3 regions of the Pseudarthrobacter sp. J1763 genome follow, and region 1 is predicted to be linked to each of the others. Evidence: riboswitches for the same ligand, from Rfam matches in the RefSeq annotation. Region 1 holds a riboswitch; each other region holds the start of a gene.
What was found. A riboswitch is a leader RNA that binds a small molecule or an ion and turns the genes downstream of it on or off. The one in region 1 is predicted to bind S-adenosylmethionine.

Region 1 (9,833 bases):
CAATGTACACCAAAGTCGCGCTAGGTGGCCGTCACAAAGGAACCTTAGGCAGCGAGCGCCCGATCGAAGTCGGCGATGAGGTCCTCAGGGTCTTCGAGTCCCACGGAAAGCCGCACCACGCCGTCGCTCAATCCAATCGCCGCACGCCCCTCGGGGCCCATGGCCCGGTGAGTGGTGGTGGCCGGATGCGTGATGAGTGATTTGGAGTCGCCCAGGTTGTTGGAAATATCCACAATCCGCAGCCCGTCCAGTAGGGCGAAGGCCGCTTCCTTGGCCGTTCGCCCGTCAGTTTCAGCCAGTTCAAAAGTCAGCACCGTGCCGCCAGCCTTCATCTGCTTGACGGCCAGATCGTACTGCGGGTGGGACTTCAAAAGCGGGTACTTCACCCAGCTCACACCCGGCTGCTGTTCAAGCCACTCGGCAAGGCGAAGCGCTGTGGAGGACGAGCGAGTGACCCGCAAATCCATGGTCTCCAGCCCCTTGGTCAGTACCCAGGCGTTGAAGGAGGATAGCGCCGGGCCGGTGTGCCTCATCAGGTTCCTGACCGGGCCGTCAATAAATTCTTTGGTGCCCAGAATGGCGCCACCCATCACACGTCCTTGACCGTCGATGTGCTTGGTGCCTGAGTAGACAATGACGTCAGCGCCCAAGTCTCCGCAGCGCTGGAGTAAAGGCGTGGCAAAAACGTTGTCCGCCACAACTTTGGCCCCCGCCGCGTGGGCAAGTTGTGAAACCGCGGCAATGTCCACAATTTCTTGCATGGGGTTGGACGGGGATTCAAAAAAGACTGCTTGTGTGGGGACTGAGAGGGCTTCCCTCCACTGATCCAAATCTGGGCCGTCAACGAATACTGTTTCAACGCCCCAGCGGGGAAGGATTTCATTCAAGATCACAAAACAAGAGCCAAAGAGTGAGCGCGAAGCTACTACTCGGTCCCCGGCGGCCAACAGTGCACCGAGTGCGGTGAACACAGCAGACATGCCGGAGGCCGTGGCGAAACATGCCTCGGTGCCTTCTAGAAGCCGCAGTCGCTCCTGGAAAGTGGCCACGGAGGGATTGCCATAGCGGGAATACACAAAGCGTTCGTCTTCGCCCGTGAACGCCCGCTCAGCTGCGGCCGCGCTCTCGTAAACGAATCCTGAGTTCAGGAACAGCGCCTCGGAAGTTTCCTGGAAACCAGTCCGGTCCAAACCTCCACGCACCGCCTGGGTGGTGGGGCTCCAAGATTCGGCGTCAGGGTTAAAAGTCATAATTCAGCGCCCCAAATTGGTAGGTAGCCCGCTGTTCTTCCAGCCGTTCACTATCCGGTCCCCATAAGCGTCTGGAACGCCTTCGAAGCCCTCCAGTATGTTGAAGGACCTAAAGCCGGCAGCGGTAGCTGCCTCGGCTGCGGCGATGGACCGCTGACCTGAACGGCACAAGAAAATCAGTTCGGCGTCGTCGTTCTTTGGTGCTTGTGCACGCAAGTCATCCAGAAAGTCCGGGTTCTGCACGCCACCGGCGAGGTTCCACTGGATAAAGAGGGCGTCGTTGGGTGTTTCCTTGGTTTCCGGGATGCCGATGTGTGCCCATTCCGCCTCGGTACGAACGTCCACCAGCACGGCTCCGGCCAGCAGTTTTTCCCACGCCTGGGCGGGTGTGAGGTCGCCAGCGTAGCTCATGCCTGGCCCTGTGCTTCCTTCAAAACCACTGCCTGGGCGGCGATCACGGAGGTGCCGTTGAAAGTGACGGACGGGCTGCCGTGCAGTTCGTAACCGTCGGCAAGGGCCGCGGAGATCCGCTCGCAGAATTCGCGGGTGTCAGGGCCGGTGATCAGACGGTAGGCCAGTTTTTCTGTGGGGGCTTGCTCGGTGGTTGCCGGTACGGATTCGGCGAGGATTTCAGACATCCGGGTACTCCTTTTCTGCGCGCTTGCAGACCGCGTTCCGGCCTGCCGAGTATTCACCTGAGGCACCCCGCCGCGGAAGGGAGGGTTGCCGACCGGTCAGTCAGGGCCTGGGACCGGTGCTCATTACTCAGCAAAAACATAGCACCGATAACGACGCCGGGACGTCCCGGCGTCGTTATGTTGCGTAACGCTGTGGTTGGTTACGCCGTTTTGTCCTCGTTGTGGTGGGCGATTAGCTCGCGCTTGAGGATTTTGCCGCTGGGGCCGGTGGGGAACGCGTCCATCACTTTGATCACGCGCGGGTATTTGTACGCGGCAAGGCGTTCTGACCCGTACTCGAGTAAGCCTTTTTTTGTAATGGTGCTGCCCGGTGTCAGGACCACGGCGGCGGCGATTTCTTGGCCGTGAACTTCGTGGTCCACACCGTAAACCGCCACGCTCACAACGTCCGGGTGGGCGCTGAACACTTCTTCAACTTCGCGCGGGTACACGTTGTAGCCGTTGCGGATGATCATTTCTTTTTTGCGGTCCAGGATCCGCAGGTATCCCTCTTCGTCTTTGGTGCCAAGGTCGCCGGTGCGGAACCAGCCGTCCACCACGGCCTCGGCGGTGGCGTCGGGGCGGTTGAGGTAGCCCTTGAAGAGGTTGTGTCCGCGGACCACGAGTTCACCGAGTTCGCCGGTGGGCAGTAGCTCGATCGAGTCGGTGACTTCCGGGCGGGCGATCTCTACGTCAACTCCCCAGACTGCGGTTCCCACGGTTCCGGGGCGCGGCGGGACCCCAACGTGGTTGAAGCTGGCCACGGGGGAGGTCTCGGTGAGACCGTATCCTTCGTAGATTTCGGAGTCATACACCTCGCGGAATCGGTCCATCACGGCTAGGGGCAGTGAGGCGCCGCCGGAGATGCAGTACCGCAAGGCCGTGGGGCGTTCTGGGTTCTCTTTGGCTGCTTCCAGGAGGGCGATGTACATGGTGGGGACGCCGAAGAAGACGTTGATTTTGTGCTGGTTGACGGCTTCTAGGGCGGCGGCTCCGGTGAACTTTGGCAGCAGCACGATGGTTGCTCCGGCGCGGATTCCGGCATTGAGCACACAGGTCTGGCCGAAGGTGTGGAAGAGCGGTAGGCCGCCGAAAAGCACGTCGCCGCGGCGGACGTCGAAGGTGCTGGTCAATAAGGTGTTGACCTGTTCTACCAAGGCAAAGTGGCTGCCGAGCGCGCCTTTGGGTTTGCCCGTGGTGCCGGAGGTGTACAGGATGGTGGCGGTGTCTTCGGGGGCGCACGGGACGTAGCTGGGGATGGGTTCGGCAGCGGCGGATTCGTCTTCGACCCGTGCCGCTTCGGCGCCGCCTTCCGGAACCAGAACCGTCAAAAGTTCGACGCCGGCAGCTTGGGCACCCTTGGCGCCTTCGCCCAAGAGCGGGGCGGCACAGATCAACAATTCAGCGCCGCTGTCTTGGAGGACGTACTCAATTTCGTGGCCTTTAAGGAGGGCATGGAGCGGGACAACCACGCCGCCCAGGGCCAGAATGGCGTAGTAACAGCGGGCAAAGTCGGCAACGTTAGGGATGAGTACCGCTACGCGGCTACCGGGGCCAATTCCGCGCGCCCGCAACGCTCCGGCGTAGGCACGGGTCTGATCCCATAGTTCGCTGAAGCTGGTGTGTTCGTCCCCTACGACGAGTGCTGTGTCTTGAGGGAAACGCTTGGCAGATTCCGCCAAGATCGCCGCTACGGAGATGGTGCCGAAGGCGTCTTTGCCCGGCTGTGCTGCTTGGTTCATGCTGTTCGGCCTCATTCAATCCTGGGAGAGGTGAGCAGAATAATCCGCGAGGAACTTCTGCTCAGGTGGGCCAAGACTAGAAGTAGAAGTGAAGCCTGCGCAAGGGGTTTGGGCCGGTTGGTTTGGCGATAGCTACTCGCAGGTAGGGTGGGTACATGCCTCGAGAAGTCCAGAAGCCTGCCGGTTACGACGACTACAACGACGAATTGCTGGCAGCGATTTACGACGCCGACAACCCCGATGGCCCGGATCACGACTACTTCCGGTCGTTGGCGGCAAAGCTGAAAGCCGAGAGAATTACGGACCTCGGCTGCGGGACGGGAATCCTGACCGTCACGCTGAGCGCTCCGGGGCGAACCGTCGTCGGAATCGATCCGGCGGCTGCCATGCTGGACCGGGCTACTTCCCGGCCGAATGGTGCCTCGGTGGAGTGGCGTTTAGGCACCTCGAATTTGATCGATGACGGGGAAAATGACCTGATCCTCATGACGGGAAACGTTGCCATGCACATCCTGGGCGAGGGCTGGCATGCCACCCTCAAGGACATCGCTAGGGGTTTGAAGCCTGGGGGAAAGCTGGCATTCGAGACCCGGAATCCGAAGGCGCGGGCGTGGACAACGTGGAACGAGGACGGCACCGAGCGGAGCACCGCCGTCGGGCGTCTGTGGGAAACGACGGCGGTAACGGCGCCGGACGCGGCGGGGTGGTCACCATGCGCTGCCACAACGAATTTATTGACGCGGGGCACACGGCCGACGTCGAGCAGCGCCTTCAGTTCCGTACGCTCAGCCAAGTTTCTGAGGACTTGGAGCGTGCCGGCTTAGCGGTGGAAAACGTCTGGAACGGCTGGGACCGCTCGCCATTTACTGGGACAGCGGCGGAAAAAACCATGGTTTTTGAAGCGACGCGCACGATAGGCGGTTTGTTGTGGACTTGAACAATAATTGGCGGCGTTCTGTGATCGCTATTTGGCGTCATCGGCTACCAGGGAGTCATCAACCGCGACTGAACCCGGCAGAAGTCCCAGCCAAGGCGCCGGGCGATAGAACGTCGCTCTGAATCTTCCGAGGCTGCGTAAGACCTCGGCCGCTGTCTGTCCGCTGTGCATGAGGCTTCGGGCATTGCGTATTGGGCTTTCGGTGATGATTCGCGGGCGAGCGCGTCGAGCGCCGAGAATCATCTATCTTGATAAATTAGTTCGAGACGAACGCTGACACTGCTTTTGGAATTCGAACGACATGAACGACCGAAGGTCGATTTACGAGCAGGCATCTCTTCAGCACGACGGGAACTGGTGGAGCAAAGCAGGGCCGATGTTGGAATCTGCTTCCGCTGTGGCTACTCAGCCTACGGCGAGTCCCGCGGCCACGAGGTCGGGCAGGCCGCGCGCGGCAAGCGTTTCCCAGATTTGGTAGTCGTCACTCGGCGCGATCGCGCCAGAGCAGGGTACAGCTATCACGTTCAAACCCGCATCGCAGGCGCTGCGCAGCCCGGCGGGAGAATCCTCGATGGCGACCGAGCCGGATGTGGGCAGATCCAGCCGTTTGAGGGCGAGCACGTACGGATCGGGGGCTGGCTTGTGCCTGGTCACCATGTTCGCCGTCACGATTTGAGCGAAATAGGGTCGTGGTAGCTGTTCCAGGATGTCGATGACATTCATCTCGAGCGACATCGTCACCAGAGCCTGCCGGACGCCATTCTGGTGCGCAGTCTCGAGCATTTCTAGAGCCCCAGGCCGCCACAGGACTCCGTCCTGGCGATTCAGGGTTCGCATCCGTTCAGTAAGTGCCGAGGTGAGCGAGCCTAGCGTGCCTGCCGCTCCGCGTTCCCTCAGCATGCCTGCCAGCATCGGGATAGCACGACCGGAGATATCCACCGGTGACGGCCTCCACTCTTTAATACCCGATTCCTCAGCGATCTCCCAGCAGACGGCCGCCCATCGTTGCTCGCTGTCGATCAGGGTCCCGTCGAGGTCCCAGAGCAGGGCGCCTCCGGACTCAGCGGACACGCGATAGCGATCGCTCGATGCGGCGGCCGGTCTCAGCGTCGAAGAGCTGCGCGTCCTCGTCGCCGAAGCTCAGCGACACGGAGTCGCCTCGACGCACGCGCACGCTCTGGTCGGTACGGACTGCGAGTCTGACATCGCCGACCGTGACCTCCAGGATCCGGGTGGAACCTTCGAAGATAGTGGTGTGCACAATGGCAGTCGCATGGTACCGGCCCGTGCTGTCGATTCGCACGTGCTCCGGACGCACTCCGACCCTCACCTCTCGGGCGGTGGTGCGCTCCTCAACGTCACCGAAGATAGTGCGGTAGCCGCCATCGACTGCCGTTCCAGGGAGAAGATTCATCGGAGGAGACCCTATGAAGCCCGCAACGAACACCGTCGCCGGCTCGTTATAGATTTCATCGGGCGTGCCAATCTGCTCGAAGCATCCCTTGTTGATCACGGCAATCCGGTCGGCCAAGGCCATGGCATCGCTCTGGTCATGCGTGACGTGGATCGACGTCGCCCCCGTCGTCCGCATCAGATCGGCGATTTCCTGGCGCAGCGCGATGTGCAGCTGGGCATCGAGCCCGGACAGGGGCTCGTCGAGTAGCACCAAGCGAGCCTGCCGGGCGAGAGCTCGGGCGAGGGCGACTCGCTGCCGCTGGCCCCCCGACATTTGCCGGGGTTTACGGTCGAGTAGATCCTCGATATCCATCCGCTTCGCGAACTCCAGACCTCGCTGACGCGCCGCGGCACGATCCAGACCCAGGCCGTGCCGAAGGCCGAGGGTGATGTTCTCGAGCGCGCTCATGTGGGGGTAGAGCGCGAAGTGCTGGAAGACGATGGCTACATCGCGTTCGTGGGGCGGGAGATTCTGCTGGGGTTTCCCTCCGATTAGCACGTCGCCGGAGTCAAGCGCCTCGAGTCCAGCCACAATGCGAAGCAGGGTGGACTTCCCCGATCCAGAGGGCCCGAGGATGACGAGGGATTCACCGGCGGCGACCTCGATTGAGACGTCGTTGACCGCGGTTACGCCGCCGAATTGTTTGACTAGATGGCGAAGGGAAACCTCAGCAGACATGTTCGTGCTCCTTTGTTTGTTTACTTCGTGAGTGCGCTGATGCGATCGGCGGTGCTGGGAACGACGTCGTTGACGTCTTCGCCCTGGTCGACCATCGACTGCACCATGTCCTGCAGGTACTGGTTGGTGCGTCCAAGGTTTTCGCCAGCCCAGCCAGATCCGGCAACCGGGGTGCCCTCGTATCGCCAGGCGTAGCCGAGCGGGCCGTCGGCCTCGGGGCGCTGGAGCAGTTCGGCTTTGGCCTCGGTGTCGACCGGGATGTAGCTATTGGCCAGCGAGCTCGTCAGGATGACCTCAGGGTCGAGCATGGCGCCGATCAGCTCGTTGCTGAACGCAGCCCGGCAGGCATCGTCGGAGAGCACCATCCAGCCGTTACCACCCGCGGGGAGCTTCGCGGTGCCGCCGTCAGGGATCGGCATGTCCGAGATAGTCCAGTCGAACGAGTCGCCGATGCTGGCAGCCACGCTCGCGCCCACGGCGGGCGTGGCAAAGAAGTAGGCCACGTTTCCCTGCGTGAACTGGGCGATCGAGTCTTGCCAGCTCACCTGGTCTTCGAGCTTTTCGTCGCCGATGGTCTGATAAATCTTGAGCGCTGCCCGCCCTTCCTCGCTGTCGAAGCCCGCGGTGCCGTCCTTGTTTACGAACGTGCCGCCACCACTGCCGACGAAGGCCTGGACAAACCACCAGGCGATGTTGTCACGAGGGATCTGGATCGGGGTGGAGACGTCCGTCTTTTCCTGGATGGCACGCGCGTCCTCGAGGACTTCAGAGTGGGTGGTCGGCAGTGCGTCGATGCCAGCGGACTCGGCGAGGGTGGTGTTCGTGTAGAGCACGGGCACCGAGATCTGGAAAGGAGCGACGTAAGTCGTACCGTCGACCGTGCCGACGCTGAGATAGTCCCGGTCGTAACTGTCGCGGAGCGAATCAGTGTCAATCGCCTGTGGGCTGTATTTCTCCACCCAGAATTTGAGTTGGTCCAGGCCAAGCATGATCACGTCGGGACGGGATCCAGCGGCGATGTCAGCGACGACCTGCTGCGTGAGTTCGTCGTAGCTGGTGCCCTCGGGAGCAGCCTTGAGGTTGACGGTTAGGCCTGAGTACTTCTTCTCCAGCGTCTCCTTGCCAAGCTCGGCGGCGGCTTGACCTTGGCTGGCGTATTGGGCGGAAATGGTGACGCCGCTCGGATCGCAGGAGCTGACGTCGACCTGCGCGCTCGGAGCGGTCTCCTGGGCGGCCGAGCAGCCGGTCAGGGCGAGTGTGGAGGCAATGAGGCCAGCGCCAAAGGCGAGAGCTCTTCTGGGTACGGGCATGGGGATACTCACAATCTGTGCGGAGGAATGAAGAGGTGGTGAGGAGGTGGATAACGGGAGGTATTTGCGAGGCGTTGGACGTCAGCCCGGGAGTTCGCCGCCGGCTATGCCGCTGACGAACTTGCGTTGGGCCACGATGAACAGCACCACTATCGGCAGGGTCACGAGCAGGGCTGCCGCGGCAAGTTCGCCGTAGGAGGTGCCTGTCTCGGCCTGTTGGAACACTGATAGTGCGAGAGGAGGTGTGTAGAGCGAGCTGTCGCGCGCTACCAACAAGGGCCACAGATAGTCGTTCCAGTGCGTAAAAATCGACAGCACCGAGAAGGCCGCGATCGATGGCATCGACGTCGGGACGACGACACGCAGCAGGGTGGAGAACACGCCGAGGCCGTCGGCCTTCGCGGCCTCGAGCAGTGCGTCGGGGATCGTGACCATGTATTGCCTGAGCATGAAGATCCCGATGGCGCTCGTTGTGAAGGGCAGGACGAGGGCGGCGAAGGTGTTTGCGAGCCCCACCGAGCCGATTCCGAGATAGAGCGGAAGCGCGATGGCCTGGGTGGGGATCAGGAGGCACGCGAGCACGATCGCGAAGGCAGCATCGCGGCCACGGAAGCGCAGCTTGGCAAAGGCGTATGCCGCGGGTATGACCGTCACGAGCTGTGCGGCCAGGATGCCAAGGGTGACGAGTGCGCCGTTGAGCATGGCTTGGCCCAGGTTCGCTTGGTCCCAAGCGCGGGTGAAGTTGCCGAGGTCTAGGGATTCGGGAAGCAGCTGCAAGCCATCGAGCACGGCCTCGTCGGCAGGAGAGACCGACATGCGAAACATCCAGACGACGGGAAATACCGAGATCGCGGCGAATACGGTGACCGCCACAATCTGAATGCTCCTGCCTATCAAACGTCGGGTGCGGTGTGTGGTGCGCATTAGAGTTCCTTGTCTCCGAGGAAGGCTCGACGGCGAAGCACGCCAATGAGCACGAGAACGACCAGTAGCAGTGTTGACACTGCAGCCGCTTGACCGAGGTCGAAGTAGACAAAGCCGAGTCGCCAGGTCATGGTCAGGATGGTTTCCGTAGCCCCGAGCGGTCCCCCGCCGGTGAGGACGTTGACTGTGTCGAACACCTGCACCGCCTGCAGAACGGCCATGACTGTTGCAAACACGGTCGTCGGTCGAAGCAGGGGCAGTGTTACGCGACGAAACGTCGACCACGGGCCGAGGCCATCGGCGGCGGATGCCTCGTAGAGCGCCGTCGGGATGCTCGTCAAGCCTGCCAAATAGAAAATCATGACAAACGACGTCAGCCGCCAGATTCCAACCAGTGCCACGGTGATCAACGCGTACCTGGAGTCACCAAGAAAGTTGATCGGGGCTAGGCCGACCAGCGCAAGTGCCTCGTTTACAAAACCGCCACGGTTAGCGAAAATCCAGCGGAACACCACGGCCATCGCGACCATGTTGGTGGCGAAGGGCAGGAATAGGAGCACCTGAAGAAGTGGCCTGGCCCGCCGAAACGAGGCAACCAGAAGGGCCAGGCCCAGTCCGAGGACCAGGCTCGGGATGATCGTCATCGCTGAATACAGCACGGTATTCCAGATCGACTCGACAACCGCGGGGTCGGAGAAGAGAGCCGTGTAGTTCTGCAGCCCAGCCCAGCGCCACACAGTTCGGTCGCCGAGGTCGATTTGGAACAGGCTTCCCACGAGCGCAAGAACGCCGGGCAGTAGCAGAAAGAGCCCGATCAGGATCAGCGCTGGCAGGGCAAGCGCCCAGCCGCCGATTCGTA
Region 2 (9,833 bases), on a different contig from region 1:
TCGCCAAGCGTGGCAGCGGTACGGCAAGTGCACTGAATCTGTGGGCGAGTACCCCAAGTGCTCATATAGATACCAGTGAAGGTTGTGCAGCATTCGCTCACGAGACTTGTCATTGGCAGAGAGATAAAAACTGCGCGATTTCGCCAGCTCGATGATGCCCACGGGCGTCAGCGGATCCGCCCAATGAATGGTGAGAGATTCGAGGGCCGCGAATTCAGATCCGACGGCGGGCCGAAAGTCGGGTTTTAGAACATCACCAGCATGCATAATCCGTGAGAGGCGATGAACCCAGGGGATGGTGGTGTCCAGTTGATTCCACACCAGCCCTAACACCCCACCCGGAGTCAGAATCCGGGCAACCTCTTCGCTCGCAAGGTGCGGGTCAACCCAGTGCCACGCTTGGGCAACAGTGACTACTTGGAATGTCTGGGCGGACAGGCCAGTGGATTCTGCAGTGCCCAGATAGGACGACACCGTGGGCAGGACCAGCCTCAACTGCATCAGCATGTCATCGGAAGGATCCACGGCGCTGACTTCGAGTCCAAGCTCCACTAAGCGGGCAGTGAATTTACCCGTCCCGGCGCCCAAGTCTGCAGCCCGCCGTGCGCCCTCAGGCACAAGCCACTGAGCAATCTCAAGCGGGTACCCAGGGCGCACCTCGTTGTAGTGTTCGGCACCATCTTCGAAGGCCTTGCCGAGCTCACGGCGACGTTCGTGGTGGATTTTGGGACCGCCAATCACGCGTGGCTATCCTTCCAAGAAGTGGGGCGAGTTTTATACCGCTTCCACTTTAGACCGAGCAGGGTGCTGCACCGGCTGTTCCCGGAGTATTCGGCGCCCAATCGGGGTAGTTGCGGGAATCGTTGGCAGGAACCCAACGACCAGCGTCGATCACGTAGTCCCACCCCAAGCCACTACTGCGAAGTTCGGTCACAGCCTTGATAAGCCGTTCTGCGTCCTCAAGGCGGGATCCAACGCCGAAGCTGGCCCGCAATGATCCAGCTGGCAGCCCAAGCCGCTTCAACAAGGGGTGAGCGCAGAACTTACCGTCACGAATCCCAATTCCGTGCTCTGCAGATAAGTAAGCGGCCACCAGTCCGGCGTCGTAACCTTCTACCGAAAAGTTCACTACACCAATGGTGTCCAGATGATCCTGAGGGAAGATCTTGTGAACCTTCACCCCGCTAATGGAGCTCAAGCCCTCAACAAGGTGGTCACGGATGGCCGCTTCGTGACCGATCCACTGTGATTCGTCGAGACTGGCCAAAATTTGGGTGGCCCGGGCCAAGGTTGCTGCACCCAAAACGTTGGGCGAGCCAGCTTCATGGCGAGCCGGACCGGTAGTCCACGTCACCGAATCCAGCCGAGCTTCCTTGACGGCACCGCCACCGGCAAGAAGCGGGGTGCCTTCATCGAGCCAGTCGCTGCGTCCCACCAGCACTCCTGCGCCGAACGGTGCATACAGTTTGTGGCCGGAGAACGCGAGATAGTCAACGTCCAGTTCCGAAATATTGATTCGGCGGTGCGGAGCTAATTGAGCAGCATCCACAACAATCCGTGCACCATGCTGGTGAGCGAGTGTGGCTAGTCGCTGTAGCGGCAGAACTTCGCCGGTGACATTTGAGGCGCCCGTGACTGCCAGCAAGGAAATCCCGCCGTTAGCGAGTTCAGCATCCAGGGCCCGGACAGTCGCCTCAATCGTTGACTCCGCCACTACGCTGCGGTGTGGCAACCGTTGCCAAGGGAGCAGATTGGCGTGGTGCTCAATATCCAAGTAGAGAACTTCGCCGAGTGGACTGCCATGAACGCTTGGTAGGGAGCCGGCTAAGACGTTGAGTGAATCGGTGGTGTTCCGGGTGAAAATCACCGTGTCATCAGGACGGCCGCCCACAAAGTCACGCACAATGTTCCGAGCATTTTCGTACACCGAGGTGCTGATCTGCGAGGCATAGCCAGCGCCTCGGTGGACGCTGGCGTAATAGGGGAGGATCTCATTCAAGTAGGCGGAAACCACGCTCAGCGCCGGAGCGGAAGCTCCGTAGTCCAAGTTGGCGTAGCGGACACCACCACCTTGGATCAGTGGGGCAACAATTTCGGCACCGGTGACTGCAGCAAGCGGGCGAACTGCAGAAACAGCCTGCTGAGCAGAGTATTCGGCAGTGAAGGCGGGGGACAGGCGAGCAAGAGACATGTGTGACCTCATCGGAGAGGAACCCCTGAGGGGTTCGCGCTTGCCAGCAACGGTTCATTGCCAGCCAGGTCGTCACCCGGGGCACCCCACCGCGATAGGAGGGTTGCCGACCAGCAAACCGGGGTTTAGCGCTGGCACTCGTGACCTGCCAAAAACACTAAGGTACCCATCCCGGCGAGCTCAAGCCTCCGGGAAATGTTACGTGTTGTGTGAAGCGTGTTTCCACGCCCGCTTTGCCTGAGCCGCAGTTCTTCGAGGTGCTAGTTACTCAAGAGGTCGTCCAACTCGGGATTCAAACGGTGCAGAACCTCGGAGTGAAGAATCGAGTTGGTCGCCAAGGCGTTGCCGCCAAAGGGGCCATCAGCGCCATCGAGCGAGGTAAAACGCCCACCGGCCTCAGTAACAATCGGAACCAAAGCGGCCATGTCATAGAGGTTCAATTCCGGCTCGCAGGCAATGTCCACTGCACCTTCGGCGACCATGCAATAGGACCAAAAATCTCCGTAGGCCCGGGTGCGCCATACGTCTTCAGTCAACGCTAGGAACTCGTCGAGATTTCCGCGTTCCTTCCACCCACTCAGGCTCGAGTAAGACATCGAAGCGTCGGAGAGCTCTGTGACATTAGAAACCCGCAAACGAGTTGCGGAAGCCAAGGAACGGCCCATATAGGCGCCCATTCCCTGAGCTGCCCACCAGCGTTTGCCCAGTGCCGGTGCGCTCACCACCCCAACAACCGGCTCACCCTCGTCAACAAGGGCAATCAGCGTTGCCCACACGGGAACACCGCGAATGAAGTTCTTAGTACCGTCGATCGGGTCAATAATCCAGCGTCGTGCCCCATGACCTGAGCTGCCAAACTCTTCACCCAGCACAGCGTCGCGCGGGCGGGAACGGGAGAGTTGGCCGCGAATGGATTCTTCGGCAGCCTTGTCAGCGTCCGTCACGGGCGTCATGTCCGGCTTGGTCTCAACATTGAGGTCCTGCGCTTTGAAGCGGGCCATGGTCTGGGCGTCTACAGAGTCAGCAAGAACGTGGGCCAGGCGTAGGTCATCGTTGTAGCTTTGTGGCGCAAGAGTCATGTTTCCACGCTACCGGTAAATCCGCCCGAGGGTTGGGAGGTGGGAGCTCTGGAGCGAAGTAACGCCTAGTTGACGGTGCCCAATTCCTTGCCCTCGCGGGCTTCTTGGCGGGGGTCTGTACCCAATAGCCGGCGGAAGGACAGTAGGCGCTCAGCACCGGCCGCTCCGGCATGTCCCTCAGCAACCCACGGGTCAAGACCACAATTTACAGCCGAGGTGTTGTGTTTACAGCCACGTTCGCAAGAATCGGTACCCGGCTCGAGGTCAGGGAAAGCGCGGATGATCCGGTCAGGGTCAACCAAAGCCAAACCAAAGGAGCGGATGCCGGGGGTGTCGATAATCCAACTTCCCGCTGGCGAATCAGTAAGCCTGAGTGCCAGGGCCGAACTGGAAGTATGGCGGCCGCGACCAGTAACAGCATTTACCCCGCCGGTGGCTCGTTGGGAACCAGTTAAGGCATTAACCATGGTGGATTTTCCAACACCGGAGTGACCGATCATCACCGTGACTTTGGCGTCCAAAAAGCTGCGAAGCTGCTTCACAGCTGCCTCGTCGAGACTTGCTGAGAGTCCGTCGTCGGAGCGGGCATCGATACCGGAGGCGCCATTGTCCGCCGTCCGGCTAATCACAATCTCCAAATCCAGATTCGCGTAATTGGCCAAGAAAGGTGCTGGATCTTTGACGTCCGCCTTGGTGACCAAGAGCAACGGCGCAATTCCGGCATCATACGCTGCAACAAGTGCCCGGTCAACAAAACCGGTACGAGGTTCTGGGTTGGCTGCGGCCACCACAATGACCAGTTGGTCTGCGTTGGCTACCACAGCGCGTTCCACCGGGTCCGTGTCATCAGCGCTACGGCGCAACAGGGTGCGTCGCTCTTCGACTCGCACCAGACGGGCTAGTGTGTCCGGCGCTCCAGAGACATCACCCACTAGCGCAACGAAGTCTCCAGCAACCACGGGATTACGCCGCAGTTCACGGGCTCGGGCAGCTATAACTGTTCGTTCTGTGCTGGTGTCCTCATCAACGATCGCGGTGTAGCGGCCACGGTCAACAGTGATAATGCGCCCGATGACCGCTTCAAGATGATCCGGGCGGTCCTTAGTGCGTGGACGTGAACCTTTTTTGTTGGGCCGGACCCGAACATCGGATTCGTCCCAGGACTGCAGACTACGGGCCATGCTAGTCACCACCGTGCTGGGCGAGCATCGCATGCCACAACTGGGGGAAATCAGGCATGGTTTTAGACGTTGTGCCAATGTCTTGGACTTCAACGCCGGGTACCGCGAGGCCAAGGATGGCACCGGCGGTCGCCATTCGGTGGTCAGCGTAACTACGTACGACGTCGGCACGGAGCTTGGCGGGCCGAATTATCAGGCCATCGCTGGTTTCCTCGGCATCGCCACCTAAGCGATTAATTTCCGCCACAAGGGCGGCCAGCCGGTCGGTTTCGTGACCGCGCAAATGTGCGATTCCGGTCAATTGCGAGGGGCTGTTAGCCAAGGCGCACAATGCGGCAACTGTAGGAGCCAATTCGCTGGTTTCATCAAAGGTGGACCCCTTGATCTCGGGCCCGCCAGTTACGGTGAGTGTCCCGCCGTCGAGCGTTACGGTGGCGCCCATTTGGGCAAGAATGCTTCGCCACTGGTCACCCACTTGGGTGGTTTTTTCCGGCCAGTTGGGGATCCTGACGGTGCCATGCGTAGCCAGTGCAGCGGCCAGGAAGGGGCCAGCATTAGAAAGATCCTGCTCAATGCGCTGGTCGAAAGCGCTGATGGCTCCCGGTTCCACCACCCAGTGGTTAGGAACCGAGTTATCAACTGTCACACCCACTTGGCGAAGAACCTCCACCGTCATGTTGATGTGATCCAAGCTTGGGACCGTCTGGCCCACATGTTCGAGGTGAAGGCCCTCGGTAAAACGGGCACCTACCAACAACAACGCAGAGACAAACTGAGAAGAGGCGCTCGCATCGATCACAATGTGACCGCCCTTAACTTCACCCGTTCCGGAGACAGCGAATGGCAGAGAAGTTGCCACCTCGCCGTCGGGCGTTTGCGTTTGAATTCCCAAGGCGCCTAGCGCCGAGATGATGGTGTTCATGGGGCGCTTGCGCGCGTGCGGGTCGCCATCGAAGACCGTAACGCCGTTGCGAAGAGCGGCCACTGGCGGAACAAATCGCATCACCGTTCCGGCGAGGCCGCAATCAATGTTCGTACTCGCGGTAGGAAGGCCTGCAGGAATGGGCGTCACCAAGAGATCAGGACCAAAGGCTGAATCGCCGTCGATCTCTTGGATTACGGCCCCCAACTGCACTAATGCCGCGATCATTAGCGCCGAATCACGCGAGTGCAAAGGGGCGCGCAACCTGGAGGGGCCTTCAGCCAGCGCGGCTAAAACTAAATAGCGATTGGTTAAAGACTTCGAACCGGGAACGGTGACTGTGGCATTAACGGGGCGTTCGGCAAACGGTGCCGGCCACGCACTGGGAGCATTACTGGCGATGCCCCCAGCGGGTGCCTCGGTTCGAGCGGTCATTGGCGCTTAGGCTCCTACGAAGTTGTCGACTGCTTTACGGGTTGCTTTGTCTGCTTTGCGGAGCTGCTTGCTGCTTGCCTTTTTGGTGTCCGCGACCAGGTGCTCAGCACGCCAAGCAAGGCTAGGCTGCCCGGCCGTATCCACCGATGCGAGCAATACGCCGCCGGTCAAAGATACGTTTTTGAGCAACTGTTCGCGACGCGCGGCACGCCCTTCTTTGGTGCTGGCGTCCGCTGAGCGCCACTCTACGTAGCCGTTGAGGGCTGAGGTGAGGGAAAGAACCAATGCCGAAAAACGGGAGAACTTCCCGATTGCGAACAAAGCACCGGCACCGAGCTGTGCACCGCCAATCACTCGGGCAATGAGCTTCTCATCAGCTGGGAAAGGCAAAGCGTCGGAGGCACGTCGCAGCACGGGGGAGAGCTGCCGCGCAGTGTCGTCCACATTCTTGATCTTGTCCAGACCGGCGATCACAAAACTGGAGCCAAGCATGGGGCGGGCGAGAAAACGGACGATAGACATAGAGTTCCTCCTCGAAGGCAGCCCCACCACATTTGTAGTGCGAGCAAATAGTTCAAGTGCAGTCACAACGACTCTAGTTTTGCACTTTTGCGGAATAATTGCCCGGCCGCACTGGTTGTGATCAACAGTTCATTAAGAAGTTCGCGCCCTTCAGGAGGTAAATATTGGTATTGCTGAATGAACGTGTTCGTGAAGCACCGGTGAACATACGCCTTGACGGACGGCCAACAGTAGACTTGAGCTTGATGACTACTGTGGACCCGGCCGGTATGGCCATGGATGAAGATGCAGCCTCTGCTCTCGAACACGATTCCGCTGAACTGGATATCGCTACCGAGGGCGTTGAAGCGCGTCGAGCTCGCTTTGAACGTGACGCCATGCAATATGTTGACCAGCTATATTCGGCAGCTATGCGTATGGCTAGAAACCCCGCGGACGCCGAAGATTTGGTTCAAGAGGCGTACACCAAAGCGTTTTCTGCCTTCCACCAGTACAAGCCGGGCACCAACCTAAAGGCTTGGCTGTACCGGATTTTGACGAACACGTACATCAACTTGTACCGCAAGCGTCAACGTGAGCCGTTGCAGTCCAACTCGGACACCATCGAAGATTGGCAGCTGGCCCGCGCGGAGTCGCACACCTCCAGAGGTCTGCGCTCAGCGGAAGCTGAGGCTTTGGATCACTTGCCGGACTCGGACGTCAAGAGCGCACTCCAGTCCATTCCCGAGGAATTCCGCCTAGCGGTTTACTTCGCGGATGTTGAAGGGTTCGCGTACAAAGAAATTTCAGAAATCATGAACACCCCGATCGGCACGGTGATGTCCAGACTGCACCGTGGGCGACGAATGCTGCGAGAGATGCTGGCGGAATACGCCGCGGAACGTGGTTTCGGGACTCAAGATTCGTCGGCAGAACCATCGAGTTCAGCTGCGAACAACAGCACGCAACAGGAGAAAGAAAAATGAGCGATTGCCAGGGACTGGGCGACTGCGACGATACGCGCATGGAACGCATCTATGAATACCTCGATGGAGCGCTCCCCAAGAGTGCTGTCCAAGAGATCAAAGAGCACCTGGACAGCTGCCCAAATTGCTTGGAACAGCATGACTTGGAGTGCATGATCCGCACCATGGTCAAGCGTTCGTGCACGGAGGCGGCGCCAGAGAAGCTTAAGCAGGGCATTCTTGACCGCATCCATGCGGCTCGTGCAGCTAGCTAATAGAAAACCTAAAAGTAAGGGCCCCAGCCGTTTGGCTGGGGCCCTTACTTTTTAGAACCTTTACGCTAAGTCGTTGACTTAGGTGTTGGGGCGCTTGCCGTGGTTCGCGCCGCCACGCTTACGGTCACGACGCTTGCGTGCACGCTTGCTCATAGCTGGCCTCCTTATTCTTGTACTCAAAAGAGCTGCCCTCTAGTCTCCCACACACCATCCTCTGGGACGAAACGAGCAAGCGCTCGGCTCCATATTTCGTGCCGCTAATGCCGCAAAGAATTCCGCACCGCAATCGATGCTTGCTCCAACACTGTGCGAATGGTCTCCACCGTCACCTGAGAAATAGCTTGCTCACGCGAGGCCAAGCGGAGTTCAACACGCAGATCGTCTCGGAACTGCTGAAGGAGAACTTCGCTGTGCTTGAGCCGCTGAATTGATGCGCCACTGTTATTGGCGGGCGTGTTGCTCGCTGGCACGGTGCTAGCTGGGCTGATATTGGCTGGGCCCGGGCTGACCGGGTTCAGGGGTGCACCTGGGCCGGAGTGGTTCTCTGGTTGGCGGACGGAATTACGCCGTGCAGCCGACTTTGCAGCTTCTGCGGTTGCTGCGAGATCTGCACGCAGGGCTCGCATATTGGTGGTGATATCCGTACGGAGATCATCGGCCAGACGGCGCATAGAGGCAGCGATTCCTTCTTCGACACCCTCGATTTCGGCCCGGCGGTTTTGGATCTCAGTCAGGCCTGCTTCGGTGACCGAGTATCGCGTTCGGCGGCCCTCGGTTTCCGTGGCCACCAGGCCCTCTTCTTGGAGCTTTGATAAACGCGGGTAGATGGTTCCAGCGCTTGGTTTGTAGCTACCACCAAATCTTTCGCTAAGTTCCTTTATGAGTTCGTAGCCGTGTTTGGGGCCTTCTTCGAGCAAAACCAGCAAGTACAAGCGTAAAGCGCCGTGTGGGAAGACAGGAGGAGTCACTGCTGTCCTTCTAATGCTTCCCCTATTGATGGGAGTGTTTCCTGCGCATGGGTTTCTGCTTCTGCTCGGTGCAAAATCGTGAGGTGGCCAGAGACGGAATTCGTACGCATTGTGACCAACTGTAGGTCGGGCCCAGCGATGGTTCGTACTCGCCCAGAAGACGGCACGTACTTTTGGTGGTTGATAATAACTGTTCCCGAGGCTGTGTTGGCGCTGATGTCTACCCCAAGGTCATGCGGAAGCCGTATGGTGACGTCCCCGGAAACTGAGTTGGTGCCAACGTCCTGTGTGTATCCCAACAGATCAAGGCTCAGCTCGCCGCTGACGGTTGAAGCACGGACGTGGCTTAGCTCTCCGGAGGCTGTCACTTCGCCCGAGACGGACTTGGCGGAAAGAAGTCCATTGTGACGGCGGATGATCACTTCACCGCTGACGGTATTAACGTTCAGCTCCCCGGAGGTGGCATCGGCAACGACGGAACCGCTCACGGTGTTGAGTTTAGTGATTTTTGTGGTGCCTTGGACAAGGCCATCGCCGCTAACTGTGCCGGCCTCGACCGTGGTCTGTGCGGGTACTGAGATAGTGATGACAGCGCGGTTGTCATTGTTGTTGGTCACTGAGGTCATCAGGTTTTTGAACCACCCCGGCGCACCCTGAATTTGATGGCGGATTTCTAAGCGCCCGTCCTCAAAGGTGATTGCAAGTGGATCGCCAACCACCTCAGATACTTCGATGCGTGCGGGTTCCTGAAAGTCCTCACCTTCGTTAGCGGCTTGGGCTACAACGTCGAATCGGCCGGCAACGATGCCCAGCTTGAGCGAAGTAACACCACTGAGATCAATGATTTGGGGGCCGGTAACTGACCACACTTCTTGTGCCACAAAAACCTCCAAGACGAGATGCGATATATCGCGTTATGTAACTCACGATATATCGCGTCTTGAGACGCGTCAAGGGCTTGGCAGATGCTGGTTAAGCGCTCTGCCAAGCCCTTGATGACGAGTACTGATAGTTATTTAGACATTCTCAGGGACGTTCAACCACTGGAACCAACCACGGTGCAGTACCAGCCAAGCCATCAAACCGTAGCCGGCCTGGCCCGGGGTACCAGCATTGGCGGCCAGATCAGTACGCCACTGCTCGTGGTTGAGCAACGGCGAGAACGTGTCAACGTATAAGTGCTTGCGGCGGGTGGTGACGTCGGCGAAGGCGGTGTTCAGCTCAGCCAAGCGACGGTTCTGCGCAGGATCCAAAGTGGGCGGCGGACCCACTACAAAAACGCCGATGTTGGACTGAGATGCCGAATCGAGGATGTT
Region 3 (9,833 bases), on a different contig from region 1:
AAGTTCATAACGTTCATTGGTCATGATCAGGCTCAGTTTGCCTCGAACAACATGCAGGACATCAACATCGCAGTCCACGGCATACAGTTCGCTTTCGCCTTTACCGCGCGGGGCAATAACACCTTGGAGGACCTGGACGCGGCGTTCAGAACGGGCAGTGAGCAGCCGCTCAACAATTCCCTCGCCACCGAGTGAGATCCGCGGACCATCGCCATTGCGGGTCAAATGAGTTTCCGGAGCGGCAAATAGATCCCCCACGGAAACGGATAGCACCTGGCACAAGGTCACCAAGGAAGCTACCGACGGCGAAGTCAGGTCACGTTCCACCCTGCTGAGAAATCCTTTGGTCAAGCCAGTGGCGGCAGCAACTTGTTCGATGGTCAGGCGCTGGGATTGGCGGGCGGCCCTAATCCGGGAGCCGATCGCCACGGGGGTACTGCTGGGTTCTACGGGCAATGCCTTCATCAAAAACCTTTCACCGCTGGTTCGCGCAGCCTCGGCCAAACACCGTTGTTCCAGCCAGAGCCTGCCCAGGTCACTGGAGCCATCCTAAGGCGTGCCTTCAAAGCTCACTTGTTATGTCACGAGATTGACTGTTAGGCCCATCACATAATAGCGTGGCGGGCAACAAAGGTTGCCTCATAGGAAATATCCGCGTGGTCACCACCCCAACCTCTTATATAACGCTCTGAGGAGCTCCCCATGAATGCCGCTTCTGGCAACATCATCAACATCGTTATTGTGGTGGCATATTTGCTCGCCATGCTGGCGTTCGGCTGGTGGGGCAAGTCCCGCACCAAAACAACAGCGACTTCCTCGTAGCGGGCCGCCGCCTTGGTCCCCTGCTCTACACAGGCACCATGGCCGCCGTCGTACTGGGAGGCGCATCCACCGTAGGTGGCGTCGGCCTCGGCTACAAGTTTGGTATTTCCGGTATGTGGCTGGTGGTCGCCATTGGCGCCGGTGTTTTGCTGCTGAGCTTGCTCTTCGCCCCCACCATTCAGCGCCTCAAGATTTACACTGTTTCCCAAATGCTCAGCCTGCGTTACGGCCAGCGCGCCACGCAGACCTCTGGCATTGTGATGCTTGCCTACACCCTGATGCTCTGCGCAACTTCTACGGGCGCCTACGCCACCATTTTTGTGGTTCTCTTCGGCTGGGAACGTTGGCTGGCCATCGCCGTGGGCGGTGCCATTGTGCTGGTGTACTCGACTATCGGCGGTATGTGGTCCATTACCCTCGCTGACCAGGTTCAGTTCATCATCAAAACCGTGGGCATCTTCTTCCTGATGCTCCCGTTCACACTCAACGCAGCCGGCGGCCTAAACGGCATCCGCGAACGCGTTGACGCGAGCTTCTTCCAGATGGACGGCATCGGGGTCCAGACCATCATCACGTACTTTGTGGTCTACACCTTGGGTCTGTTGATCGGTCAGGACATTTGGCAGCGTGTGTTCACCGCCAAAACCCCTGCGGTTGCCCGTTGGGGCGGCGCCACTGCCGGTATCTACTGCATTCTCTACGGTGTGGCCGGCGCTTTGATCGGCTTGGCCGCCAAGGTAGCACTGCCCAATATTGACGTCAAAGCACTCGGCAAGGACGTTGTTTACGCCGAGGTCGCCACCAACATTTTGCCAATCGGGATCGGTGGTCTGGTCATGGCTGCCGCTGTTGCCGCCATGATGTCCACTGCGTCCGGTGCGCTCATTGCCGCAGCAACCGTGGCACGCGCCGATGTTGTTCCTTTTGTTGCCAGCTGGTTTGGGAAAACCATCAACACCAATGACACCGAAAACCCGGAGCACGACGTCAAAGCCAACCGTTATTGGGTCCTTGCTTTGGGCATCATCGCCGTGCTGATTTCCATGGCCGCGCAGGATGTTGTGGTGGCTTTGACCATCGCTTACGACATCCTGGTGGGCGGTCTACTGGTGGCAATCCTAGGTGGTCTGGTGTGGAAGCGCGGTACCGGAATCGCCGCTGCATGGTCAATGGCTGTTGGCTCCGTCCTCACTCTGGCACTGCTGATTGCCTACTCCGCTGGCATCATCCCCAGCGAGGATGGCGTGTACGCCAACGATCCCATCTACTGGGGCCTTGGCGCGTCGCTGCTGGTTTATGTGGTTCTCTCACTCCTGACTAAGCCCACTGACGCGGCTGTTCGCGCCGCATGGGACAAGCGTGTATCAGGCGCAGTTGTGGAAGAAAAAACGCCGGTAGCAGTTCCTTAGACGCACAGAGCACGTAACAAAAGCACCTCCTGCGGCGGTGCCGGATTCACAAATTCCGGCACCGCCGCAGTGCGTTGTAAGCTGGTGCGCAGCTTCAAGACTTGTGGTGCCAAGCTCCGACTTACCACAGACCAACCCCATGTTCGCGGGTGGTTCGGATGAGGAAGCGGCCGCGGCCAGAAGGCCGGGGCAAGAGCAACGGAAGGATCCGGCCGTGTCAGCCGCCCCCACAGACCGCTATTCAGCCCCGCAGCAACCAGTTCAGTTTCAAGAACCAATTCAGTTTCAAGAACCAGTTCAGTTTCAGCAATCGCTTAAGTACGACGACGCCGCGGACACCGCGTCCCAGCCCACCACGGTGCCGGTCCTGCCAGCCGTGGATCTAAATTTGGGCACCGTCACCATCTGGCGCTCAAGTGGGTCTCAACGGTATTGGTGTGCCGAGCCGAAGGAGTTGGCCCGAGCACTGAACAATGCTGTGGCTCAACCGGGCTGGGATGAAGTGAACGCTGTGCTGACTGTCCGTGTAGCCGCCATAGGGCACCGCCGTGGGAAACCTCTGAGCTTCACTCTGAAAGCCACAAATTAAGGTCTACCGAAACTTTTTCGCAAGGAATACCGGCCCAAAATCCGAGCCGATAAACGGTACAGTGATGGTTGCGCAACGGGGCGCCACCTTTCATTGAACCCAGGAGCCCGAGTTGAATTCAACGCCGGAAGAGCAGTCCGGAACCCACCAGCAAGCAGTTACTGAAGCTACTTCTGCAGACATCAAACGCTGGCGGCAGTACCTCGCCGACGAGCGCGCCGAAGCGGCCGTATACCGCGATTTGGCCCAGCGCCGCGAAGGCGAAGAGCGCTCAATCTTGCTCGCTTTGGCCGAAGCTGAGGGCCGGCATGAGGCTCACTGGGAGCAGCTCTTGGGCGAGCATGCTGAGCAGAAGCGTGCCGCCTCGCTCAACAGTCAGCTCCTCGGATTCTTGGCCCGGAACTTTGGATCCGTGTTCGTTTTGGCCTTGGCCCAGCGCGCCGAGGGCCGCTCCCCCTACGCCACAGACCCGGCTGCTACCCCGGCCATGGCCGCCGACGAAGCCATTCACGAGGAAGTAGTTCGTGGTTTGGCAACCCGCGGCCGTAACCGCCTCTCCGGCACGTTCCGCGCAGCTGTATTTGGCGCCAATGACGGCCTGGTCAGCAATTTGTCCTTGGTGATGGGTATGGCCGCGACGGGTGTGAGCAGCCAAGTTGTCCTCTTTAGTGGTGTTGCCGGCCTGCTGGCAGGCGCTTTGTCCATGGGTGCTGGCGAATTTGTTTCAGTCCGTTCTCAGCGCGAATTGCTCGAAGCATCACGGCCTACCCAGATCACCCTCCATGCAGCACCCCAGCTGGATGTGGATCAGAACGAACTAGTGTTGGTTTACCGGGCCCGCGGAATGAGCCAAGAAGCGGCCGAGCACCGGGCCGCCGAGCGCTTGGGCATTTTGAGCTGCGACTGCGATCCCAGCTTGTCCTTGCAGCCGGAATTGCCTGAGCCTGAGGACGAACACGAGGCTGTGGGTACCGCATGGGGCGCTGCCACCTCAAGCTTCTGCTTCTTCGCTTCCGGTGCCATCATCCCGATTTTGCCGTTCATCTTTGGGATGGCCGGAATGCCGGCGCTGATCGTCGCCGCCGTTCTGGTGGGCTTGGCACTGTTGGTGACTGGCGCCGTCGTTGGTTTGCTCTCCGGTACCTCCCCACTCAGCCGGGCACTGCGCCAACTGGCGATTGGCCTCGGTGCTGCCGGGGCCACGTACGGTTTAGGTCTACTGTTTGGTGCCACGATCGGCTAGGAGACTTTCACTCTCCCTTTCCGTTGGGTTATTTGGAGCGTAAAAGTTCGACGGCGTCTGCTACAGTATCCACCAAGTGGACGTGCCGCTCCATCGGCTTTCCCGCAGCCAGAGAACTCAGCAGCTGCCACACCGGGACCTTGTTTTGCCAATACGTCCGGCCCACTAAAACCATGGGCCTGACGGTCTCTGGGGTGCCGTAATAGTTCTCGCAAGCATCCTGGAAAACCTCTTGAACCGTGCCGGCAGCACCAGGCAGAAACACAATGCCACCGGTGCACAACTCGAGGAGGATTGCTTCGCGGATCGAGTTGGCGAAGTACTTGGCAATCCCGCTTGCGAACAGATTCGGCGGCTCATGACCGTAGAACCAGGTGGGAATCCCGAGGCTTGCTACGGGGCTTGGCACTGAGTTCACCACGTTTTGTGCAGCTCGCGCCCAGGCAGAAATTGAAGGACGAAAGCTCGGGACCTGCGCCAAGGACTTCAAAGCCGCCTGAAGGTCAGCGTCTGGCCCCGCACTCATCAACGCTCCGAGGTTCGCCGCTTCCATGGCGCCCGGCCCACCACCGGTAGCCACCAAAAAGCCCTCTTGAGCCAGTGACCGGCCCAATTCCGCAGCTTGTGCGTAGTCATCGCTCCCGCGTTGCGCGCTATGACCGCCCATCACACCGACCACCCCACGGCGAGTCTTGGTTTCAACGAATTCCTCGAGCGCATCACCAATGGCGTGATCGTGCAAGGCTGCTGCCAAGGTGGCATCCAAACTCCGCCTCTGCCCCACTCGCAGACTCCACTGGTACACCCGGGCGTCCAGGGTTTCCTCGTAAGGGTGTTCACTGACTCCGTTGTACAACTCCCCCGCTGTGTAGAGCGTGCCGCGGTATGGGTCAAAGTCGATCCCGCCGAGTTTGGGAAACAGCAGTGCTCCCCGTGAACGCAATGACTCATCCATCCCCGTGGCAAAACTGCAGCCTAAGAAAATGGCCCCCTGCGGGTTCAACCGTTTCAGCTCAGCCGATCGTTCTTGCAGGTCTAGGGACTGCACGTGCCAACCATGCATGGACCTAGCCCCAGCCGCCACTAGCTGGTCAAAGTGGGCCAGGGATTCCACTTCGAGCGAGCGCGGGCTAGGTTTCAACGATGAATGACGCGACATAATCCCACCCTATCCAGCGCAAGATGCACAATGGAGCATGCACCGTTTTGCCGCACCTGCCATTGGTATCCCTGTCCGCCTGAGCGACGCCGAGGGAGCCGATTCGCGGGTTGGGGAAGCTAACCAACTTTTCGACTTTATTGTCCAGCTGGTTCGCGACGCAGGCGGGTCTCCCGTGCTGTTGCACAGCTCGGATGACTATAACGCTCAGCCGCTGGACGGTGTGGTTCTTCCCGGCGGCGGAGACGTCAACCCGCAGCTCTACGGGCAAACGCCGATTCGGGAGTGCTACGACGTTAACCCCGCGCAAGACGAACTGGACCTTGCCATCGGCCGCCGGGCGCTCGCTGCGAAGGTTCCGCTTTTGGGGATCTGCCGCGGGCACCAACTGGTCAACGTCCTGTGCGGCGGCACGCTCATCCAAGACTTGCTCATCCAAGACTTGCCACGGCCTGCAGCTTCCGCCGTGAACAGCGTGGTTCACAGCATGGGCCCGGCCGTCGAAGGGCAAGAAACGGCCTGGGCCTTCCATGAAGTCAGCATCACTCCGGGATCCCTGGTGAGCCGCTTGTACTCCGGCGCTACAAGCGCCCGCATCGCCTCCGGCCACCACCAGGCGGTGGCAAATGTTGGCGCTGGGCTACTGGTTACCGCAGTGGCGCCCGATGGTGTGGTGGAGGGTCTCGAAGATCCAGACCGGAACGTTGTGACAGTGCAGTGGCACCCCGAGTCTGACGAACTCGACGCCGAGGACCGCCTCGCGCCGTTCCGCGCGTTCGTGTTGTGGTGCGGCGAGCTAGCGCGGTAGCTTTCCCGCTGAGAGTGCGACGGCGGGGGTGCGGTTAACTTCGGCGGTGGCACGCTTGGCTTGTGCGGCGGCGAAGATCATCACCACCAGACCTAGCAGGGTGATTCCGGCACCAGCCCAGATGGGTGAGGTGTAGCCGAGCCCGGCAGTGATTGTTACTCCGCCGAGCCAGGCTCCCAGAGCGTTGCCCACGTTGAAGGCTCCGATGTTGGCTCCGGAGGCAAGGGTGGGCGCGCTCGAGGCGTACTTCATCACGCGCATCTGCAGGCCCGGAACTGTAGCGAAGCCGAAGCCACCCATCAGGACAATCGAGGCGATAGTAAGCACCTGGTTCTGCGCGGTAAGTGCAAACCCTACAAGCACCACTACGAGCACCGCGAGAACCACTACGAGCGTGCGGTCTACGTTGCGGTCAGCAGCCTTGCCGCCGATTGTGTTGCCAATAAAGAGCCCTACGCCGAAGACGATCAGCAACCACGGCACGGCGGAGGCAGCGAACCCGGAGACGTGGGTGAGTGTGAAGGCGATGTAGGTGAACGCACCGAACATTCCGCCATAGCCCAGGATGGTGACCATGATGGAGAGCCAGACCTGACCGGAGCGGAAGGCACGGAGTTCACTTCGCAAGCTCCCTGGAGTGGTGTCACCGTGACCAGTTTTGGGGACCAACGTGAGGATGCCTACCAAGGCGATACCACCAATTACCGTGATGGCCCAGAACGTGGAGCGCCAACCAGCGGCCTGCCCCAGCATAGTTCCGAACGGCACGCCCAGCACGTTGGCGGCAGTGAGGCCGGTGAACATAATAGCGATTGCGCCGGCTTTTTTGGTGGGCGCTACCATGTCCGCTGCAACCACCGCCCCGATTCCGAAGAAGGCACCGTGCGAGAGTGCCGCGACGATCCGGCCCACCATCATCAGGGAGTAATCCCCCGCGGTGGCGGAGATGAGGTTTCCGGCAATAAACAGCACCAGCAGCACGGCGAGAACGGGCTTGCGTTCAAAACGGGTCACTGCAGCGGTTAGTCCCAGCGCCCCAACAACAACGGCTAAGGCGTATCCGGAGATCAGCCAACCTGCGGTGGCCTCGCTGACGTGGAAGTCGGCAGCGACCTCGGGCAGCAAACCCATGATCACAAATTCGGTGAGTCCGATCCCGAACCCACCTAGGGCTAGGGCAATCAGGCCAATAGGCATGGCGGTGCTCCTTCAAAACTGTACGGAATGGGATATGGCACGTAAGCTTTTAGTTGCACGCGCGGTATTTATTGTTGCACAAGCAGATACAACGCGCAAGCAACTATCTTTGCTTTGTGCTCCCCGTAATGCTCGGTGGCACATCAACAGCACGCGCGAGAGGAAAACAAATGGCCATTAAGGACGACGCCGTAGAGGTCCGCGCCCAGGGTTGGCGCACCCTCGCGGCATTGCACGGCCTGATTGAAGGCGAGCTGGAACGCTCCCTACAAGCCGAGGCGAAGCTCTCAGTAGTGGAGTACACCGTGTTGGACGCGCTCAGCCGGCAGGACGGATGGCACATGCGTATGCAACAGCTCGCCCGCGCCACCGCCCTCAGCGCCAGCGCCACCACTCGACTGGTCAACCGGCTCGAGGACCGCGGCCTACTCACCCGGATCCTATGCGCAGACGATCGTCGCGGCATCTACACCGAGCTCACCGCCAGCGGCATCGAGCTGCTCGAGCAGTCCCGCCCGGTACACGATCAGACCCTCGAGCGCGCCATCGCCAGCGCCCAAGAGATCCCCGAACTGGCCGCGCTGGTGGACGCGCTGCCGCTACTTCACGCGAACGCTTAACACTGCTTAAACGCCCGACGGCGGGTCCGCACCTTCCTGGTGAAGAAAGGTGCGGACCCGCCGTCGTCCGTTTTAAAACCAACGCGGGGTCACTTACGGCCCATGTTTAGGACAAACACCGGCCGTAAGTGACCCCGCGTTGGGGGGTAATGCTTAGAGAGCTGCGTAAACTTCGCGCAGCAGTGTGGCGGTCTCGGAAGGCGTCTTGCCGACCTTTACACCAGCAGCCTCAAGAGCTTCCTTCTTAGCCTGAGCCGTACCTGCGGAACCGGAAACGATGGCGCCAGCGTGGCCCATGGTCTTGCCCTCAGGAGCGGTGAAGCCAGCAACATAGCCAACAACCGGCTTGGTGACGTGAGCCTTGATGTAGTCAGCAGCGCGCTCTTCAGCGTCGCCACCGATTTCACCGATCATCACGATGGCCTTGGTCTCCGGGTCCGCCTCGAACGCAGCGAGTGCGTCGATGTGGGTGGTGCCGATGACCGGGTCGCCACCGATGCCGATTGCGGTGGAGAAACCGAGGTCACGAAGTTCGTACATCATCTGGTAGGTCAAGGTGCCCGACTTGGAAACCAAGCCGATGGGGCCCTTGCCCGTGATGTTTGCCGGGGTGATACCAACCAGAGCTTCGCCCGGGGTGATGATGCCGGGGCAGTTCGGGCCGATGATTCGGGTGATCTGCTTGCCGTCAGCGTCAACCTTGGACTGTGCCAATGCCCAGAATTCAGCAGAATCCTGCACCGGAACACCCTCGGTGATCACAACAACCAGGCCGATTCCAGCCTCAATGGCCTCAACCACAGCATCCTTGGTGAATGCCGGCGGAACGAACACGATGGAAACGTCAGCACCGGTTTCAGCCATAGCTTCGGAGACCTTACCGAAGACGGGCAGTTCAACATCGCCGTGACGGACAGTGGTGCCAGCCTTGCGTGCGTTCACGCCGCCAACAACCTGGGTACCGGCCTTGAGCATCAGAGCGGTGTGCTTGGTGCCCTCGCCGCCGGTGATGCCCTGGACGATGACCTTGGAGTCTTTGTTCAAATAAATAGACATGGTGGCGTCCCCTTACTTCGCTGCGTTGGCGAGTTCGGCGGCCTTGTCGGCGCCCTCGTCCATGGTGGCGGCCAGCGTTACCAGCGGGTGGTTGGCCTCGTTCAGGATGCGGCGGCCCTCTTCAACGTTGTTACCGTCGAGACGAACTACCAGCGGCTTGTTGGCAGAAGAACCAAGCTCAGCAAGTGCACCAACGATGCCCTTAGCCACAGCGTCACAAGCGGTGATACCACCGAAGACGTTGACGAACACGCTCTTGACCTGCTCATCACCGAGGATAACGTCCAGACCAGCAGCCATAACCTCCGCAGAGGCTCCACCACCGATGTCCAAGAAGTTAGCCGGCTTGACGTTGCCGTGGTTTTCGCCAGCGTAAGCAACAACATCCAAGGTGGACATCACAAGACCAGCACCGTTACCGATGATGCCAACTTCGCCGTCAAGCTTGACGTAGTTGAGGTCCTGGGCCTTTGCCTTAGCCTCGAGAGGATCAGCAGCGTCCTTGTCCTCAAGTGCCTCATGGTTGACGTGGCGGAAGCCAGCGTTCTCATCCAAGGAGACCTTGCCGTCCAAGGCAACGATGTCACCGGCGCCGGTGCGAACCAGCGGGTTGACCTCAACGAGGGTGGCGTCTTCGTTCTTGAAAACGTCCCAGAGCTTGATGATCACTGCTGCAACCTTCTCGCGAAGGTCCTCAGCGAAACCAGCCGTAGCAACGATTTCGTCTGCCTTGGCCTGGTCAATTCCAACAGCCGGGTCAACGGAAACCTTAGCCAGAGCCTCGGGCCGCTCAACGGCGAGCTGCTCGATCTCCATACCGCCCTCTACCGAGCACATAGCCAGGTAGTTGCGGTTGGCACGGTCCAGCAGGACAGAGAAGTAGAATTCCTCAGCAATGTCAGCGCCCTGGGCGATCATCACCTTGTTGAC

Region 2: it holds a riboswitch for S-adenosylmethionine, as region 1 does, so the genes downstream of both, ACQQCD_RS01645 (aminotransferase class V-fold PLP-dependent enzyme) here and ACQQCD_RS08205 (DUF1737 domain-containing protein) in region 1, are expected to answer to the same signal.
Region 3: it holds a riboswitch for S-adenosylmethionine, as region 1 does, so the genes downstream of both, ACQQCD_RS02335 (hypothetical protein) here and ACQQCD_RS08205 (DUF1737 domain-containing protein) in region 1, are expected to answer to the same signal.

Annotation. Positions count from the first base shown of each region.
Region 1 is NZ_JBNPEN010000006.1:138,958-148,790, reverse strand. It holds gene ACQQCD_RS08215 (O-succinylhomoserine sulfhydrylase) at 45-1,250, opposite strand; gene ACQQCD_RS08210 (rhodanese-like domain-containing protein) at 1,254-1,661, opposite strand; partial or broken gene ACQQCD_RS08205 (DUF1737 domain-containing protein) at 1,661-1,888, opposite strand; SAM riboswitch class IV at 1,903-2,016, opposite strand; gene ACQQCD_RS08200 (long-chain-fatty-acid--CoA ligase) at 2,089-3,669, opposite strand; gene ACQQCD_RS08195 (class I SAM-dependent methyltransferase) at 3,825-4,493, shown strand; gene ACQQCD_RS08190 (HAD family hydrolase) at 5,012-5,677, opposite strand; gene ACQQCD_RS08185 (ABC transporter ATP-binding protein) at 5,667-6,740, opposite strand; gene ACQQCD_RS08180 (ABC transporter substrate-binding protein) at 6,761-8,050, opposite strand; gene ACQQCD_RS08175 (carbohydrate ABC transporter permease) at 8,132-8,974, opposite strand; gene ACQQCD_RS08170 (carbohydrate ABC transporter permease) at 8,974-9,833, opposite strand, start outside.
Region 2 is NZ_JBNPEN010000001.1:346,553-356,385, forward strand. It holds gene ACQQCD_RS01640 (class I SAM-dependent methyltransferase) at 1-741, opposite strand, end outside; gene ACQQCD_RS01645 (aminotransferase class V-fold PLP-dependent enzyme) at 791-2,191, opposite strand; SAM riboswitch class IV at 2,223-2,337, opposite strand; gene hisN (histidinol-phosphatase) at 2,452-3,270, opposite strand; gene rsgA (ribosome small subunit-dependent GTPase A) at 3,336-4,451, opposite strand; gene aroA (3-phosphoshikimate 1-carboxyvinyltransferase) at 4,453-5,808, opposite strand; gene ACQQCD_RS01665 (DoxX family protein) at 5,815-6,330, opposite strand; gene ACQQCD_RS01670 (sigma-70 family RNA polymerase sigma factor) at 6,501-7,295, shown strand; gene rsrA (mycothiol system anti-sigma-R factor) at 7,292-7,549, shown strand; gene ACQQCD_RS01680 (50S ribosomal protein bL37) at 7,628-7,702, opposite strand; gene ACQQCD_RS01685 (PadR family transcriptional regulator) at 7,807-8,517, opposite strand; gene ACQQCD_RS01690 (DUF4097 family beta strand repeat-containing protein) at 8,514-9,398, opposite strand; gene ACQQCD_RS01695 (GDSL-type esterase/lipase family protein) at 9,534-9,833, opposite strand, start outside.
Region 3 is NZ_JBNPEN010000002.1:64,384-74,216, reverse strand. It holds gene ACQQCD_RS02345 (helix-turn-helix domain-containing protein) at 1-465, opposite strand, end outside; partial or broken gene ACQQCD_RS02340 (sodium:solute symporter) at 703-2,231, shown strand; SAM riboswitch class IV at 2,324-2,433, shown strand; gene ACQQCD_RS02335 (hypothetical protein) at 2,446-2,820, shown strand; gene ACQQCD_RS02330 (VIT1/CCC1 transporter family protein) at 2,933-4,063, shown strand; gene ACQQCD_RS02325 (LOG family protein) at 4,092-5,222, opposite strand; gene ACQQCD_RS02320 (gamma-glutamyl-gamma-aminobutyrate hydrolase family protein) at 5,260-6,030, shown strand; gene ACQQCD_RS02315 (MFS transporter) at 6,019-7,227, opposite strand; gene ACQQCD_RS02310 (MarR family winged helix-turn-helix transcriptional regulator) at 7,398-7,847, shown strand; gene sucD (succinate--CoA ligase subunit alpha) at 8,001-8,903, opposite strand; gene sucC (ADP-forming succinate--CoA ligase subunit beta) at 8,916-9,833, opposite strand, start outside.